Regions from separate parts of the Luteimonas salinilitoris genome, predicted to be linked through region 3. Evidence: riboswitches for the same ligand, from Rfam matches in the RefSeq annotation. Region 3 holds a riboswitch; each other region holds the start of a gene.

Region 1 (4,836 bases), on a different contig from region 3:
GCGACGCCGGGCTACGGGTGCTGGTGCTGGACGAATTCTTCGTCAGCGACATCGGCGACGCGATGCTGCTGGCACGGCTGCTGGAGCGGATGTTCGCCGAGTCGATGGGGCTGGTCACCAGCTCCAACACCGCGCCCTCCGACCTGTACCGGGGCGGCCTGCAGCGCGTGCGGTTCCTGCCGGCGATCGAGCTGATCGAGCGCCATTGCCACGTGCTGCACATGCAGAGCGACACCGACTACCGGCTGCGTGCGCTGACCCGCTCGCCGGTGTACCGCACGCCGCTGGACGACGACGCGGACCCATGGCTGCAGCGGCGCTGGCGCGAACTCGGCGGCGACGACGGCCATCGCGACGCCGGCATCGAGGTGGAGGGCCGCCGCATCGCGGTGCGCGCGCGTGCGCCCGGCATGGCCTGGTTCGATTTCGACGCGCTGTGCGAGGGGCCGCGCGGCGCCAACGACTACATCGAGATCGCGCGCGAGTTCCACACCGTGCTGCTGGGCGGCGTGCCGGTGATGGACGGCCGCCGCGACGATGCCGCGCGCCGCTTCGTCACCCTGGTCGACGAGCTCTACGACCGCCATGTCAACCTGGTCTGTACCGCCGCCGCCGAGCCGCCGGAACTCTACGTCGGCGAACGCCTGCAGGGCGCCTTCGAACGCACCGCCTCGCGCCTGATCGAGATGCGCAGCGCCGAATACCTGGCGCGCGAGCACCGCGGCTAAGGCGCTCGCGCCGGCAGACGACAGGCTTCGGCGCGCTCTTACGGGCAAGTCGCGCCGCCGCTGCGCAAACGGCGGCCACGCGGACCACCGTTCATCCGGCCTGCCGCAGCGCCTCGCGCACCGCACCCAGGTAGCCGCGGCCGAACAGGCTGAGGTGGTTGAGCAGGTGATAGAGGTTGTACAGCGGCGCGCGCGCGCGCCAGCCGGCGTCGCTGCCCGTCGCCTGCCGGTACGCGTCGAAGAAGACCGTCGGCGGTTCGCCGAACAGCGTCAGCATCGCCAGGTCGGCCTCGGCCCAGCCGTAGTGCACCGCGCCGGCGTCGATCAGCGCCAGCTCGCCGTCGCCGCAGGGGTGCAGGTTGCCGCTCCACAGGTCGCCATGCAGCAGCGCCGGCGGCTGCGCCGGAACGCGCGCCGGCAGCGCGGCGCACAGGCGCTCCACCGCGACGACGTCGGCACGATCGAGTCGCCCCGCATCGCGCGCGCGGCGCGCCTGCGGCAACAGCCGGCATTCGGCGAAGAAGCGCCAGCCGTCGGCCATCGGCGTGTTGTCCTGGGCGCTGTCGCCGCACCAGCCGTCGCGGTCGAGGCCGAAACGGTCGGCGACGCACGCATGCTGCCGCGCCAGCGCGCGGCCGGCGCGCGCCCACGCCGATGGCGACGGCCGGCCGCGTCCGAGATCCTCGAGCACCAGCGCATCGCCGGCGAGCGCGATCGCCGCCGGCACCCGCAGCCCGCGCGCGTCGCGCAACAGCGCCAGGCCATGCGCCTCCATCGCGAAGAATCCCGCCGGCGCATTGCGGCGACGCTTGGCGATCGCGGCGCGACCGTCGGCCAGCACCAGCGGGTGCAGGCCATCGCCGAAGGCATCGAGACGGGTGCGCAGGTCCGCGTCCATGCCGCGATTGTCGCCTGCGGGGCCCGGAGGCGCCGCGCGCCGCAGACAGCCGGTGGCCTCCGAGTACCGGCGCGGCCTCGCGGATGTGCCGCCGATCGACGCCCCGGCGCGCGACAGCGGCGACGGGTACCATCTGCGCCTGCCTTCGGGAGCCCGATCCTGAGAACGGTCCGCACCACCCGCTATGTCACGCCGCTGCGCGAGGGCGGCTCGCTGCCCGCGGTGATCGAGGCCGACGACGAGGGCATGTACGTGCTCAAGTTCCGTGGCGCCGGCCAGGGCCCCAGGGCGCTGGTGGCGGAACTGATCGCCGGCGAACTCGCGCGCGCGCTCGGGCTTCCGGTCCCTGAAATAGTGAAGATCACGCTGGATCCGGAGCTCGCCCGGACCGAGGGCGATCCGGAGATCCAGGCGCTGATCCGCGCCAGCGCCGGGCTCAACCTCGGCCTGGACTACCTGCCCGGCGCGATCGCCTTCGACCCCGTCGCCGACCGGCCCGACAGCGATCTCGCCTCGGCCATCGTCTGGTTCGACGCCTATGTCAGCAACGTCGACCGCACCGCGCGCAATCCGAACCTGATGATCTGGCATCGCCGGCTGATGCTGATCGACCATGGCGCCGCGCTGTACTTCCACCACGACTGGGACAATGCGGAGAAGGCCGCCGCCAGCCCGTTCCGGATGATCGCCGACCACGTGCTGCTGCCTTTCGCGGACTCGCTGGAGGCGGCCGACGCACGCATGACGGCGGCACTGGACGAGACGCTGATCCGGCGAGCGGTCGACCTGGTGCCGGACGACTGGCTGGACGAGACCGCGGAGGCGGCGACGGCGCAATCGCGTCGCGACGGCTACATCGAGCACCTGTGCCGGCGCCTGCAGGCGCGGCACGTCTTCGTGGAGGAGGCCCTGCGTGCACGCGCATCTGTATGACTATGCGGTGATCCGCGCCGTGCCGCGGGTCGAGCGCGAGGAGTTCGTCAACGTCGGCGTGCTGCTGTCCTGCCCCGCACTCGGCTTCCTCGACGCCGCTGTCGCGCTCGAACCGGCACGGTTGCGCACGCTGGACCCGACCATCGACGTCGACGCCCTGCGCCGCCACCTCGACGCGATCGTGGCGGTCTGTCGCGGCGGCCCGGACAGCGGCCCGATCGGACAGCTGCCGCCGCGCGCGCGCTTCCACTCGCTGACCGCCCGGCGCAGCGCCGTCATCCAGATGTCGCCCGTACACACCGGCCAATGCGCCGCCGATCCCGCCAGCACCCTTCGACACCTGATGCAGCGCATGGTGCTGCCGCCCGCACCGGCGGACGGCAACGGGCGCTGAAGCGGATTCGCGGCGCGATGCGCATGGGCGAGCGATTGGCTGGCTGCGGACCGAACCCGCGCGCGCTTCGGCGGCGCACCCGCGTGGACACGCCGGCAGCTGATGCGGCTGCACGATGTGCACCACATTTGGTGTTGACGGAACATGGCGCCCCCACTATCTTGTGGTCGTCGGTTCCGGCGGTCGCTACCCGCCGGATGAAAACGGGAAGCCGGTGACGCCTTCGGGCCAGTCCGGCACTGCCCCGCAGCGGTAATTGGGAACGACCCCGCCACACAGCACTGAGGCACGGCCTCGGGAAGCGGCGGGCTAGGAACAGAGCAGGAACGAGTAGAGAGGAACGAGGAACGAGTAACAGCTGAAAGCGGGTCGTCTTGGCCTTTACTCGTTCCTCGTTCCTCTTCACTCGTTCCTCGCTCCACGCCCATGAGTCCGAAGACCTGCCGACAGCCGCGCGAAGCACGACGCGCGGTGCCGGCTGCGGAATCTCCGGGGGGAGATGGCTGGCGAAGCAGACGCGCGACCGTCCGTCACCGGATGCGGTCGCGACCGCTGCGACGCCGCTTTCCCATCCTGCGACGAGACCGCTCGCCCGAGGGGGCGAGGCCGCGACGACGTCATCGCCGTCGCGCGCCCGTGTCCTCCGCCGCCTGCGCGGGTCAGGCGGCTGTGCGTCCCGCATGGAGAACACCGAAATGAACCAGAGCGACGCCGTCGTTACCGCCGATCGGGCCGCCGCGCAGCAGGATCCTTCTTTCCTGCTGACCCCGCCGCCCACCGCCACCGCCATGCACGTGACCAAGCGCAACGGCAGCCGCGAGCCGGTCGACCTCAACAAGATCGTGCGTGCCGTGCAGCGCTGCTGCGAGGGCCTGCATGCGATCGACCCGATGCGCGTGGCCACGCGCACCATCTCCGGCCTCTACGACGGCGCCAGCACCCGCGAGCTCGACGAGCTGTCGATCCGCACCGCGGCGCTGCTGACCGCCGAGGAGCCCGAGTACAGCCGCCTGGCCGCGCGCCTGCTGGCCAACGTGATCGGCAAGGAGGTGATGGGGCAGGAGATCCACGCCTTCTCGCAGTCGGTGATGCGCGGCCATGAGCTCGGCCTGATCAACGACCGCCTGCTCGACTTCGTGCAGACCAATGCGCGCAAGCTCAACGACGCCATCGACCCGGCGCTGGACATGGGCTTCGACTACTTCGGCCTGCGCACCCTGTACGACCGCTACCTGCTGCGCCATCCGCATGCACGCAAGGTGATCGAGACCCCGCAGCAGTTCTTCATGCGCATCGCCTGCGCGCTGAGCGAGGACGTGCCCGAGGCGTTGGCGCTCTATCGGCGGATGGGGCAGCTGGACTACCTGCCGAGTTCGCCGACACTGTTCAATTCCGGCACCACTCACGAGCAGCTGTCCTCATGCTTCCTGCTCGACTCGCCGCAGGACACGCTGGAGTCGATCTACCAGAAGTACGGCGACATCGCCCAGTTGTCGAAGTTCAGCGGCGGCATCGGCGTGAGCTACACCCGGGTGCGTTCGCGCGGTTCGCTGATCAAATCGACCAACGGCCACTCCAACGGCATCGTGCCGTGGCTGAAGACGCTCGACTCCTCGGTGTCGGCGGTCAACCAGGGCGGCAAGCGCAAGGGCGCGGCCTGCGTGTACCTCGAGCCGTGGCACGCCGACGTCGAGGAGTTCCTGGAGCTGCGCGACAACACCGGCGACGATGCGCGCCGCACCCATAACCTCAACCTGGCCAACTGGATCCCCGACCTGTTCATGCAGCGGGTCGAGGCCGACGCCGAGTGGTCGCTGTTCGATCCGCGCGTGGTGCCGGAGTTCACCGACCTGTACGGCCAAGCGTTCGAGCGCGCCTACGTG
Region 2 (4,836 bases), on a different contig from region 3:
GGTGCCGCCCTCGCTGCCCAGTGCCGGCGGCGACGGCGGCGGCGAGTTCCTGATCGGCGGCATCGGCTCGATCGAACAGCTCAACGAGCTGGCCGGGGCGATCATCGAGCGCGCCCAGGCCAGCCGCCGCTTCATCTTCCTCGACACCGACCTGAAGATCGACAAGCCGCGCATCGAGGTGCAGATCGACCGCGACAAGGCGGCCACGCTCGGCATCGAAATGCGCACGCTGGCGGCGGACATGTCGGCGCTGCTGGCCGGCGGCTACGTCAACCGCTTCGCGATGGAAAACCGCTCCTACCGGGTGATCCCGCAGGTGCAGCGCAGCGACCGGCTCAACGCCGACCAGCTGAAGGACTACTACACCCGTACCCGCGACGGCGAGCTGATCCCGCTGTCGACGCTGGTGACGCTGAGGGAAAGCACGCAGCCGCAGACGCTCAAGCGCTTCCAGCAGCTCAACGCGGTGGGCATCACCTTCGCCCCGCGCCCCGGCGTGACCAAGGGCGAGGCGCTGCGGGTGCTGGACGAGGCCGCGGCCGACATCCTGCCGCAGGGCTACAGCGTCGACTACGCCGGCGAGTCGCGCCAGTTCAAGCAGGAAGGCGCGACCATGCTGGTGACGCTGGTGTTCGCGCTGATCATGATCTTCCTGGTGCTGTCGGCGCAGTTCGAGAGCTTCCGCGACGCGTTGATCATGCTGATCACGGTGCCGATGGCGATCAGCGGCGCGCTGCTGGTGCTCAACGCGCTGGCCCTGCTCGGCGGCGTGCTGGGCATGGCCGGCATCGAGGCCTTCCCCGGCATGAGCGTCAACATCTACACCCAGGTCGGGCTGGTGACGCTGATCGGCGTGATCGCCAAGCACGGCATCCTGATCGTGGAGTTCGCCAACAAGCTGCAGATGGAGCAGGGGCTGAGCAAGCGCGAGGCCATCGAGGAGGCCTCCGGCATCCGCCTGCGCCCGGTGCTGATGACCACCGCGGCGCTGGTGTTCGCGATGTTCCCGCTGCTGATCGCCAAGGGCCCCGGCGCGGCGTCGCGCTTCGCGATCGGCATGACCATCGCCTCGGGCATGACCATCGGCACCGCGTTCACCCTGTTCGTGCTGCCGGCGTTCTACCTGTACCTGGCACGCGACCACAGCCACGACCGCGCACAGGCGGCCAGCGACGACGACGGCGAACGCCTGCCGCCGCCGGAACCGCAGCACGGCTGAAAGAGCGAGGAACGAGGAGTGAGGAACGAGTAGGAGCGGTGCACCGCCTTCTCTCGTTTCTCGCTCCTCTCCACTCGTTTCTGGTCTTTCGATCGTTGCGTGTCAGCGATGCGCCGCCGCTCCTACGGGGGCGGCCAGGTCAATACGCGGGCGGCAGCGGCGGCATCGGGTGGCTGCATGTGTGGCAGCACGCCGAGACACGGCGCCGGCAAGGCGTCGCGCAACAACTGTGCGTAGGCGCCGTCGCGATCGAAGGCCGGCTCGATCTTGCTACCGATCCACCCCGCCAGGCGGCAGCCGTCGGCTGCGATCGCGCGCGCACTCAGCCGCGCATGGCTCAGGCAGCCCAGCCGCAGGCCGACCACCAGCACGACTTCCAGCTGCAGCGCGTGCACCAGCTGTGATTGCTCGAAACCGTCGGCGAACGGCGCCAGCCAGCCACCGACACCCTCGACCACCACCCGATCGGCGGTCGCAGCCAGGCGCGCATGGGCGGCGAGCAACGGCTCCGGCGCGATCGTAATGTCCGCCTCGCGCGCGGCCAGCTGCGGCGCGGTCGCCGCCGGCAGCGGGTACGGGTTGACGTCGGCATAGGGCGGACACGGATCGCTGGCCGCCCGCAACGCGACCGCATCCTCGTTGCGCCACCCCCCGGCCGTGCGTTCGCATCCGCTGGCCACCGGCTTCATGCCGACCGCGCGCAGCCCACGCGCACGCAGGGCGTACAGCAGCGCGGCGCTCACCAGGGTCTTGCCGACGCCGGTATCGGTGCCGGTGACATAGAGGCTGCGCGCGCTCATGCCGGCGCTCCGCCTTGCTTCCCTCTTTGAAAAAGGGGGATTGAGAGGGGCGAAAGCCGCCGCTTGCAAGCCGCTCTTCGACGCCACACCTCCAAAGCGGGAAAGCGCGCGGCGGCAGGAGCGCGTGTCCGGCGAACGCGCGTCGAGCGGCGAAGCACCACGGAAGGTTCAGGGGCGAACGGCATCAGTGGCTCCTCCGGCGGCCGGGCCGCTGTTGCTACACTGCGCGGATGTTCGCACCCCAGCGCCTCGACGGCGACAAGCCGGAGCAGTACGCACAGTTGACCGCGCAGGCCCGTGCGCTGCTGGCCGGCGAGCACGACCGGATCGCCAACGCCGCCAACCTGTCGGCGTTGGTGTTCCACGCGCTGCCGGACCTCAACTGGGCGGGCTTCTATTTCTTCGACGGCACCGAGCTGGTGGTCGGCCCGTTCCAGGGGCAGCCCGCCTGCGTGCGCATTCCGCTGGACAAGGGCGTGTGCGGCGCCGCGGCGCGCACCCGCAGCACGCAGCGGATCGACGATGTGCACGCTTATCCGGGCCACATCGCCTGCGACGCTGCCTCGCGTTCGGAACTGGTGGTGCCGCTGTACGAGGGCGACACCCTGATCGGCGTGTTCGACCTCGACAGCCCGCGGACGGCGCGCTTCGATGCCGACGACCAGGCCGGACTGGAAACCATCGCCCGGATCTGGTTGGAGTCGCTGCGATGACCGCACCCAAGATGCGCAACATCGGTCCGAAGTCCGCCGCCTGGCTGCGCCAGGTGGGACTGCGCACGCGCGAGGACCTGGAGGCGGCCGGCCCGGTCGACGCCTACATGCGCGTGCGCCGCGCCGGTTTCCGCCCCAGCCTCAACCTGCTCTACGCACTCGAGGGCGCGCTGCTCGACTGCCATTGGCAGGAGGTGCCCGAGGCCCGCCGCCAGCAGCTGGTCGAGGCCGCCGAGGCCGCGATCGCCGACCTGCCGCCGCCGCGCGGCCGCCCCGCGGCGGGGCCGGTGACGACCACCGTCCATCAGGAAGACGCTCCGGCCCCACCTGATTTTCCGGCGACCGACGACGACGATTGAGACGCCTCGGCCATGACTCATGGCCGATCACGCCCGATGTTGCCTCCCGTGTGCGTGCTCGCGGCGCTGCGTTTCCGAAGGCGGCGGGCACGCAACGTGTGTGTTCGTAGAAGCGCGCCATGCGCGCGATGCCGCGCCAGGCAGCCTTCTCCGTTGCGGCGAGACGAAGCCCGTCGCCATGGGCGGTGCCAATCAATCGCCAAGCCCGTCACGATGGACCTCATCTTCGGCTTGGGGTGCGGGCTATTCACTGACACCGCCCGTGGCGACGGGGCTGGCTTCGTCGCAGCGGAAAGGATTGCCTGGCGCGGCACCGCCCCGCATCGCGTACAATCGGCCCGCTTCAGGTGACCCGACGGCAGCCGCCGCCGGGTTGAAACGGGAAGCCGGTGACGCCCTCGCGGCCAGTCCGGCGCTGCCCCCGCAACGGTAAGCGAGTCAGGCGTCGCAATCGCCACTGTGCCGGTTCCGGATTCCGGAACGCATGCATGGGAAGGCGCGATCGCCGGAACCGGCAAGCATTTGCCGCCGGTTCGCCCGCAAGCCCGGAGACCGGCCTGAAGCAGGGGAACCTTCCCCTGACCGGTTGCCGATGCGGAGGGCGTCGTGGCAGCGATGCCGACGCCTGCCGTCCGCTTCCGCCGCCTCCCTTCTCCTCGCGCAGCTCCACCGGGCCCGCGCGTCGCCGCGCGTGCCTTCACCGCTACCGCGTGCGTGGGTGCGCGCGATGGAGAATGTACATGCAGTACCGGATCCTCACCCTGGCCCTCGCGGCCGCGCTCGCGCCGCTGCCGGCGCTCGCCGCCCCCGCGGCCACCGACCTCGACGAGGTCATCGTCACCGCCACCCGCACGAAGATCGCGCTGGCCGACAGCCTGGTACCGGCGCAGGTGATCGACCGCGCCGAGATCGAGCGCAGCCAGGCCGTCTCCCTGCCCGACCTGCTGCGCGGCCGCGCCGGCATCAACCTGGTCAACAGCGGCGGTGCCGGCAAGCAGAGTTCGCTGTTCATGCGCGGCGCCGGCTCCAACCAGGTGCTGGTGCTGATCGACGGCGTGCGCATCGGCTCGGCCACCGCCGGCCTGCCGGCGCTGCAGGACATCCCGGTGGCGCAGATCGACCGCATCGAGATCGTGCGCGGGCCGCACTCGAGCCTGTACGGCGCCGACGCGATCGGCGGCGTGATCCAGATCTTCACCCGCCGCGACAGCGGTCCGCCACGGCCGCGCTTCCACGCCGGTATCGGCAGCCACGGCCTGCGCGAAGCCGGCGCCGGCATCGGTGGCGGCAGCGAACGCGCCTGGTTCGGCGCCGATGTCGCCTACCAGCGCACCGACGGCATCGATGCCTGCCGCGGCACGCTGGCGGGTTTCGGCGCCGGCTGCTTCGCCGAGGAGCCCGACCGCGACGGCTACCGCAACCTCTCGGCCAGCCTTCGTGGCGGCGTCACGTTCTCCGATGCGTGGACGCTGGACGGAGTGGCGCTGCGCGCCGAAGGCGACAATCACTACGACGGCACCTGGGCCAACCATTCCGAGACCGTGCAGCAGGTGATCGGCGCCAAGCTCCGCTTCGAGCCGTCGGACACGCTGGCGCTGCAGGCCGGCCTCGGCCGCAGCGAGGACCGCACCGACGACTACCTCGACGGCGACTTCGTCGCCCATCTGCGCACCCGCCGCGAGCAGGCCTCGCTGCAGGCCGACATCACCCTGGCCGCGGAGCAGGTGCTGAGCGTCGGCGCCGAC
Region 3 (4,836 bases):
GGGCAGCGCCGTCTCCAACGTCACATCGATCGGCACATGCAGCAACCAGCACGAAGGCGCGGTCTGCAGGCGTTCGCTGCCGATGCGCGCCCGCGCGAACTGCGCCAACGCCAGCGCACGATCCAGGTCCGTGCGCCAGACGTTGCGGCCGTCGACCAGGCCCAGCGACAACACCTGTGCCGGTTGCAGCGCGTCGAGTACCGCCTCGAGCTGTTCGGGAGCGCGCACCAGGTCGACGTGCAGGCCGTCGACCGGCAGCGAGGCCACCAGCGCGAGATTGTCGCCGAGCGCGCCGAAATAGGTCGTCAGCAGCAGCTTGGGGCGATCGGCGCCGGCGAGCGCATCGTATGCTTTGCGATAAGCGGCATGGTCGTCGTTGTCCTGGTCCAGGACCAGGCAGGGCTCGTCGATCTGCGCCCAGTCAGCGCCCGCAGCCTTCAGCTTGGCGAGCAGCTCCGCATACACCGGCAGCAGCCGGTCGAGCAACGCCAGCCGGTCGCTGCCGTCGGTGGCCTTGGACAGCAGCAGGAAGCTCACCGGCCCCAGCAGCACCGGCCGCGCGTCGTAACCCAGCGCCTTGGCTTCGAGGAACTCGACAACTGGCTTGTCGCCGCGCAGTCGGAAGCTTTGCCTGGCATGCAGCTCCGGCACCAGGTAATGATAGTTGGTGTCGAACCATTTGGTCATTTCCAGCGCGCGCAGATCGATGCCGTCCTTCTGCGCGCCGCGCGCCAGCGCGAAATAGCCGGCCAGCGGATCGCGGTCGGCGAGTTTGCGGTATGCATCTGGAATCGCGTCCAGCCAGAACGCGGTGTCCAGCACGTGGTCGTACAGGGAAAAATCGTTGCAGGGCACGATGTCGGCGCCGGCGGCTTTCTGCAGTTGCCAGTGGCGATGGCGCAACTCGCGTGCGACGGCTTGCAGCTGTTCGGCACCTGACTCTCCGCGCCAGTAGGCTTCCAGCGCTCGTTTCAGCTCGCGTTTGGCGCCGATGCGCGGAAAGCCCAGGTTGGTGACGATGCTCATTTTTTGCGTTTCCTCGATGCGTTGGCGTTTGAGGAACGAAGGAACCGCGCGCCGTTCGTCCGCACGCGAATGCGAACCGCCCGCCACGCCAGCGACCTTCGCCCCCGCGGGCGAGCCGGAACTGCGTGAGGAAGGCGCAGGAGAAAACGCCGCGCGCAAGGCACGGCATCGGCTCCGGCCACTTCCCTGCGGAAGTTCCAGGTCAGGCGGAACGCGCTTTCGCGCTCCGGCCGGGGCAGGTTTCGGGCTCGTGGACTTGAGCTTGGCTTTTTTGTGGGAGCGGCTTTAGCCGCGAGCGCTTTGTCGGTCGTCGCAACCGGAAAAGCTCGCGGCTAAAGCCGCTCCTGCAACAGCTGGGCTCGCCTAATCGCCGGCGTCTTGGAGGACGACAGCGTTCGTTTCCACACACCGCTGCGGGGCAGCGCCGGAATTGGATCGGAAGATCCGCACCAGCTTCCCTTTTAATTTCATCTTTTCATCTGGATGAAGAGATGAAAACCTTCGGCAAGGGCAAATTACGCCCGCCGGCCGGCGCCGTCAAGCCTTCTGCGCGACTGCGACTGCGACTGCGACTGCGACTGCGGCTGCGACTGCGGCTGAGGCGTCGGATGGCCTGTCCGGCATGTTCGAGGAATTTTTGAGCCGCTGGGGCCTGACGCCCGACGGCGCGGCCTTCATCACCCACAGCCGTTCGCTGATGCCCGTGCGCCGCCGCGGCGAGCCGGCGATGCTGAAGATCGCGCACGAAGCCGAAGAGAAGCTCGGCGGGCTGCTGATGTCGTGGCGGGCGGGAGTATAGGAAGAATAAACGCCCTTTTTGTAGAAATCAGGAGTTCAGGAAGGTTCGATGTCCGAGGGTTCCGCCGGGTTGCTCCCGGTCGAGGCCGGCCCGCGCCGACGCCACATCCGATCGACGATCACCAGCACCAACAGCAGCGCCATCATGCCGAGTCCGGCGTACTCGGTGAACGGAACCACGCGTACCGTGTTGTTCAATGCCGTGTGCAGGACCACCGCCAGGAGCAGATTCCCGCCGCTGCGGTTGTAGAGCCAGGTGAACAGGATGCCGAGCAGCACGCACACGCCCACTTTGGCGAACACCATCTGCGGATCTTCGGGATACTGGCCGTTGACGAACAGCGGGTAGTGCCAGAGCCCCCACACGATCCCGATCAGCACCGTGCTCGCCAGCGGACTCATGCGTTTCTGCAGCTCCGGCAGCATCCAGCCGCGCCACCCCGCCTCCTCTCCGACCGCCACGACCAGCAGTGTGAACAGGATCGAGCGCAGCACGAACAGGCCCCACACCGGCAGCGGAAGCCGGTGGGCAAAACGGGGTCAGGTTAGCTTTTCCGACACCGGGGTGCGGTTGCGCCCGACGCGGCGCGGCGGCAGATGATGATGTCGCACGCGCCGGTCCCGGCCCACGATCTGCCGATGGCCCGATTTCCACGGTTCGATCTGCCCGGGGTGCCGCAGCACATCGTGCCACGCGGTAACAATCGCCTGCCCTGTTTCCTCGACGACAGCGACCGCCTTCGCTACCTGACCTTGCTGGGCGACGCCCTGCTGTCCACCGGCGTACGCCTGCACGCATATGTCCTGATGGACAACCACGTCCATCTCTTGGCGACGCCTCCTTTAAGAGGCAGCATCGGCCGGATGATGCAGCGGCTGGGGCGCCAGTACGTCGGCCTGTTCAACGCCCGGCACGGGCGCAGCGGGACGCTGTGGGAAGGCCGCTACAAGGCCTGCCTGGTGGACAGCGAAAGCTACGTGATCGCCTGCTATCGATACATCGAACTCAACCCGGTGCGTGCCCGCATGACCGACGATCCCGCTGCATACCGCTGGTCGAGCTGCGCCGCCAATCTCGGCCAGCGGCCGCAATCGATTCTGTAGATAGATCACCGCACTAAAATCCGCGCAAGAACTGCCTCAGCAGATCATCCAATTGGGTGCGTTGCTCATCGGTCAGGGCGGCGACCAGTTTTGCCTGTGTCTCGACATGGGCGGTCACCGCTTCATCGATCAGCTTGAGCCCCTGCGGAGAAAGAGAAATCAGAAATCCGCGACCATCATCGGGATTCCTGGCCCGTGCGACCAGCCCCGCTTTTTCCAACTGGTCGATACGATGCGTCATCGTGCCCGAGGTCACCATCGTCGATGCCATCAACCCGCCCGCCGAGAGCGCATAGGGTGGGCCCGTCCGGCGCAAGGTTGCCAGAACATCGAAACTCGCGCCGTTCAAGCCGTACACCGACCACGTCTTCTCCATCCTGCGCATGAGATGCCAATGAAGCTGTTTAATTCGCCCGATCGTGCCCATTGGCGCGACTTGGAGGTCGGGTCGTTCTTGCCGCCATTGCTCAAGGATTCTGTCGACATGGTCCATGGGGCTTAGTTTTGCACAAAGAACCTTGACATCAAGATGTATCTGCATATATCTTGATGTCAAGGTATATGCAACTGAGGCAAAACATGGCGGGCTCTGCAACGAACGTACCCGTACCTGCCCGCAAAAGAGCTTGGTTGGTTCCGTTACTGTGTCTCTTGTCCGGCGGGGCACTGCTGGGACTATCGACCAATTTGGCAAAACTCGCGGGCGAGGCGCATCTGCCACCATTGGCGTTTCTATGCTGGTCAATCGTCGGCGCGGCGGTCATCCTGATGGTCGTGGCAGCACTGCGCCGGGATCTGCCACCGGTCAATGCGCGCACGCTTGAATACTATGCAGTGTCTGCGCTGGTGGGGGTTGCAGGCTCCAATCTGATCTTCTTTGCGGCCATTCCGCATATCGGCGCCAGCTTTATCGCCCTGATCATCTCACTGCCGCCGCTGCTGACCTATGTGGGGGCGCTAGCCTGGCGAATCGAACGATTCCAGATGAGCCGCGCAGCCGGCGTGGTGGTGGCGTTGGCTGGAGCCGGTGTTCTCGCGGCGCGCAAATTCTCCGCGCCCGATGCGGATGGATTCTGGATTCTCCTTGCCCTTGTCGGGCCAATCCTCCTGGCCATCGGCAATCTTTACCGTACGCTGCGCTGGCCCGAAGGCGTATCGGCCGATGCGCTGGCACCGGGAATGCTGCTCGCCGCTGCGGTCATGCTGGTTGGGGCGGGATTTTTGCCGGGCTTCTCGCTCGCCGTTCCAATGGACCAGAGTCTGCCGCTCGTCCTGATCGCGGTACAGGCCGTGGCCTTCGCGGGAATGTTCCTGTTGCTGTTCATGCTGCAGAAAACAGGTGGACCGGTTCTGCTGAGCCTGCTGGGCTCCGTCGGCGCTCTTGTAGGCGTACCGGTCGCGATATTTCTGCAGGGTGAGGCGCCACCCGAGGGGCTGTTCGTGGGCGCTGTCCTGATCACCGCTGGCATTGCGCTGCTCACGCTCGGCAAGGCCAAGTCCGAATAATCCACCAGCCTTCTACGAAGGAGATACTTGATGAAGATTACCGTATACGGAGCCGCCGGGAATGTCGGCAGGCGCATCGCAATTGAAGCGCTGGGGCGCGGACACGACGTCACCGGCGTGGTGAGGACGAAGGCGCAGTTCAGCAAGCTGCCCGAGAACGTGATTCCCTGCGCCGCGGATGTATCCGATCTTCAGCAACTCGCCCGCACCGTTGAAGGTCAAGACCTGGTCATCAGTGCGCTCCGCCCGCAGGATGGACACGAGGAAGATCTGGTCGCACTGACCCGTTCGGTTTTGGACAGCACGGCAGCCGCGGGGGTACGTGTTCTTCTGGTCGGCGGCGCGGCGCGGCTGCTGCTACCGGGACGCAGCGGCGAGACGGTGCTGAGCGCACCAAACTTC

Evidence for each region. Region 3 has a riboswitch for cobalamin ahead of metE (5-methyltetrahydropteroyltriglutamate--homocysteine S-methyltransferase). Riboswitches for the same ligand answer to the same signal wherever they lie in the genome.
Region 1: it holds a riboswitch for cobalamin, as region 3 does, so the genes downstream of both, AB5T46_RS11145 (ribonucleoside-diphosphate reductase subunit alpha) here and metE (5-methyltetrahydropteroyltriglutamate--homocysteine S-methyltransferase) in region 3, are expected to answer to the same signal.
Region 2: it holds a riboswitch for cobalamin, as region 3 does, so the genes downstream of both, btuB (TonB-dependent vitamin B12 receptor) here and metE (5-methyltetrahydropteroyltriglutamate--homocysteine S-methyltransferase) in region 3, are expected to answer to the same signal.

The regions. Positions count from the first base shown of each region.
Region 1 covers NZ_JBFWIB010000006.1:41,622-46,457, forward strand. Annotated here, with positions in the region: gene zapE (cell division protein ZapE) at 1-728, shown strand, start outside; gene AB5T46_RS11130 (fructosamine kinase family protein) at 820-1,626, opposite strand; gene AB5T46_RS11135 (HipA family kinase) at 1,786-2,559, shown strand; gene AB5T46_RS11140 (DUF3037 domain-containing protein) at 2,540-2,953, shown strand; cobalamin riboswitch at 3,108-3,415, shown strand; gene AB5T46_RS11145 (ribonucleoside-diphosphate reductase subunit alpha) at 3,649-4,836, shown strand, end outside.
Region 2 covers NZ_JBFWIB010000005.1:38,712-43,547, forward strand. Annotated here, with positions in the region: gene AB5T46_RS09980 (efflux RND transporter permease subunit) at 1-1,219, shown strand, start outside; gene bioD (dethiobiotin synthase) at 1,342-2,019, opposite strand; gene AB5T46_RS09990 (GAF domain-containing protein) at 2,250-2,732, shown strand; gene AB5T46_RS09995 (TfoX/Sxy family protein) at 2,729-3,091, shown strand; cobalamin riboswitch at 3,420-3,666, shown strand; gene btuB (TonB-dependent vitamin B12 receptor) at 3,826-4,836, shown strand, end outside.
Region 3 covers NZ_JBFWIB010000008.1:1,779-6,614, reverse strand. Annotated here, with positions in the region: gene metE (5-methyltetrahydropteroyltriglutamate--homocysteine S-methyltransferase) at 1-1,026, opposite strand, end outside; cobalamin riboswitch at 1,244-1,545, opposite strand; gene AB5T46_RS12725 (aminoglycoside phosphotransferase family protein) at 1,649-1,825, shown strand; gene AB5T46_RS12720 (CPBP family intramembrane glutamic endopeptidase) at 1,861-2,319, opposite strand; gene AB5T46_RS12715 (transposase) at 2,464-2,928, shown strand; gene AB5T46_RS12710 (MarR family winged helix-turn-helix transcriptional regulator) at 2,942-3,421, opposite strand; gene AB5T46_RS12705 (DMT family transporter) at 3,478-4,434, shown strand; gene AB5T46_RS12700 (NAD(P)-dependent oxidoreductase) at 4,465-4,836, shown strand, end outside.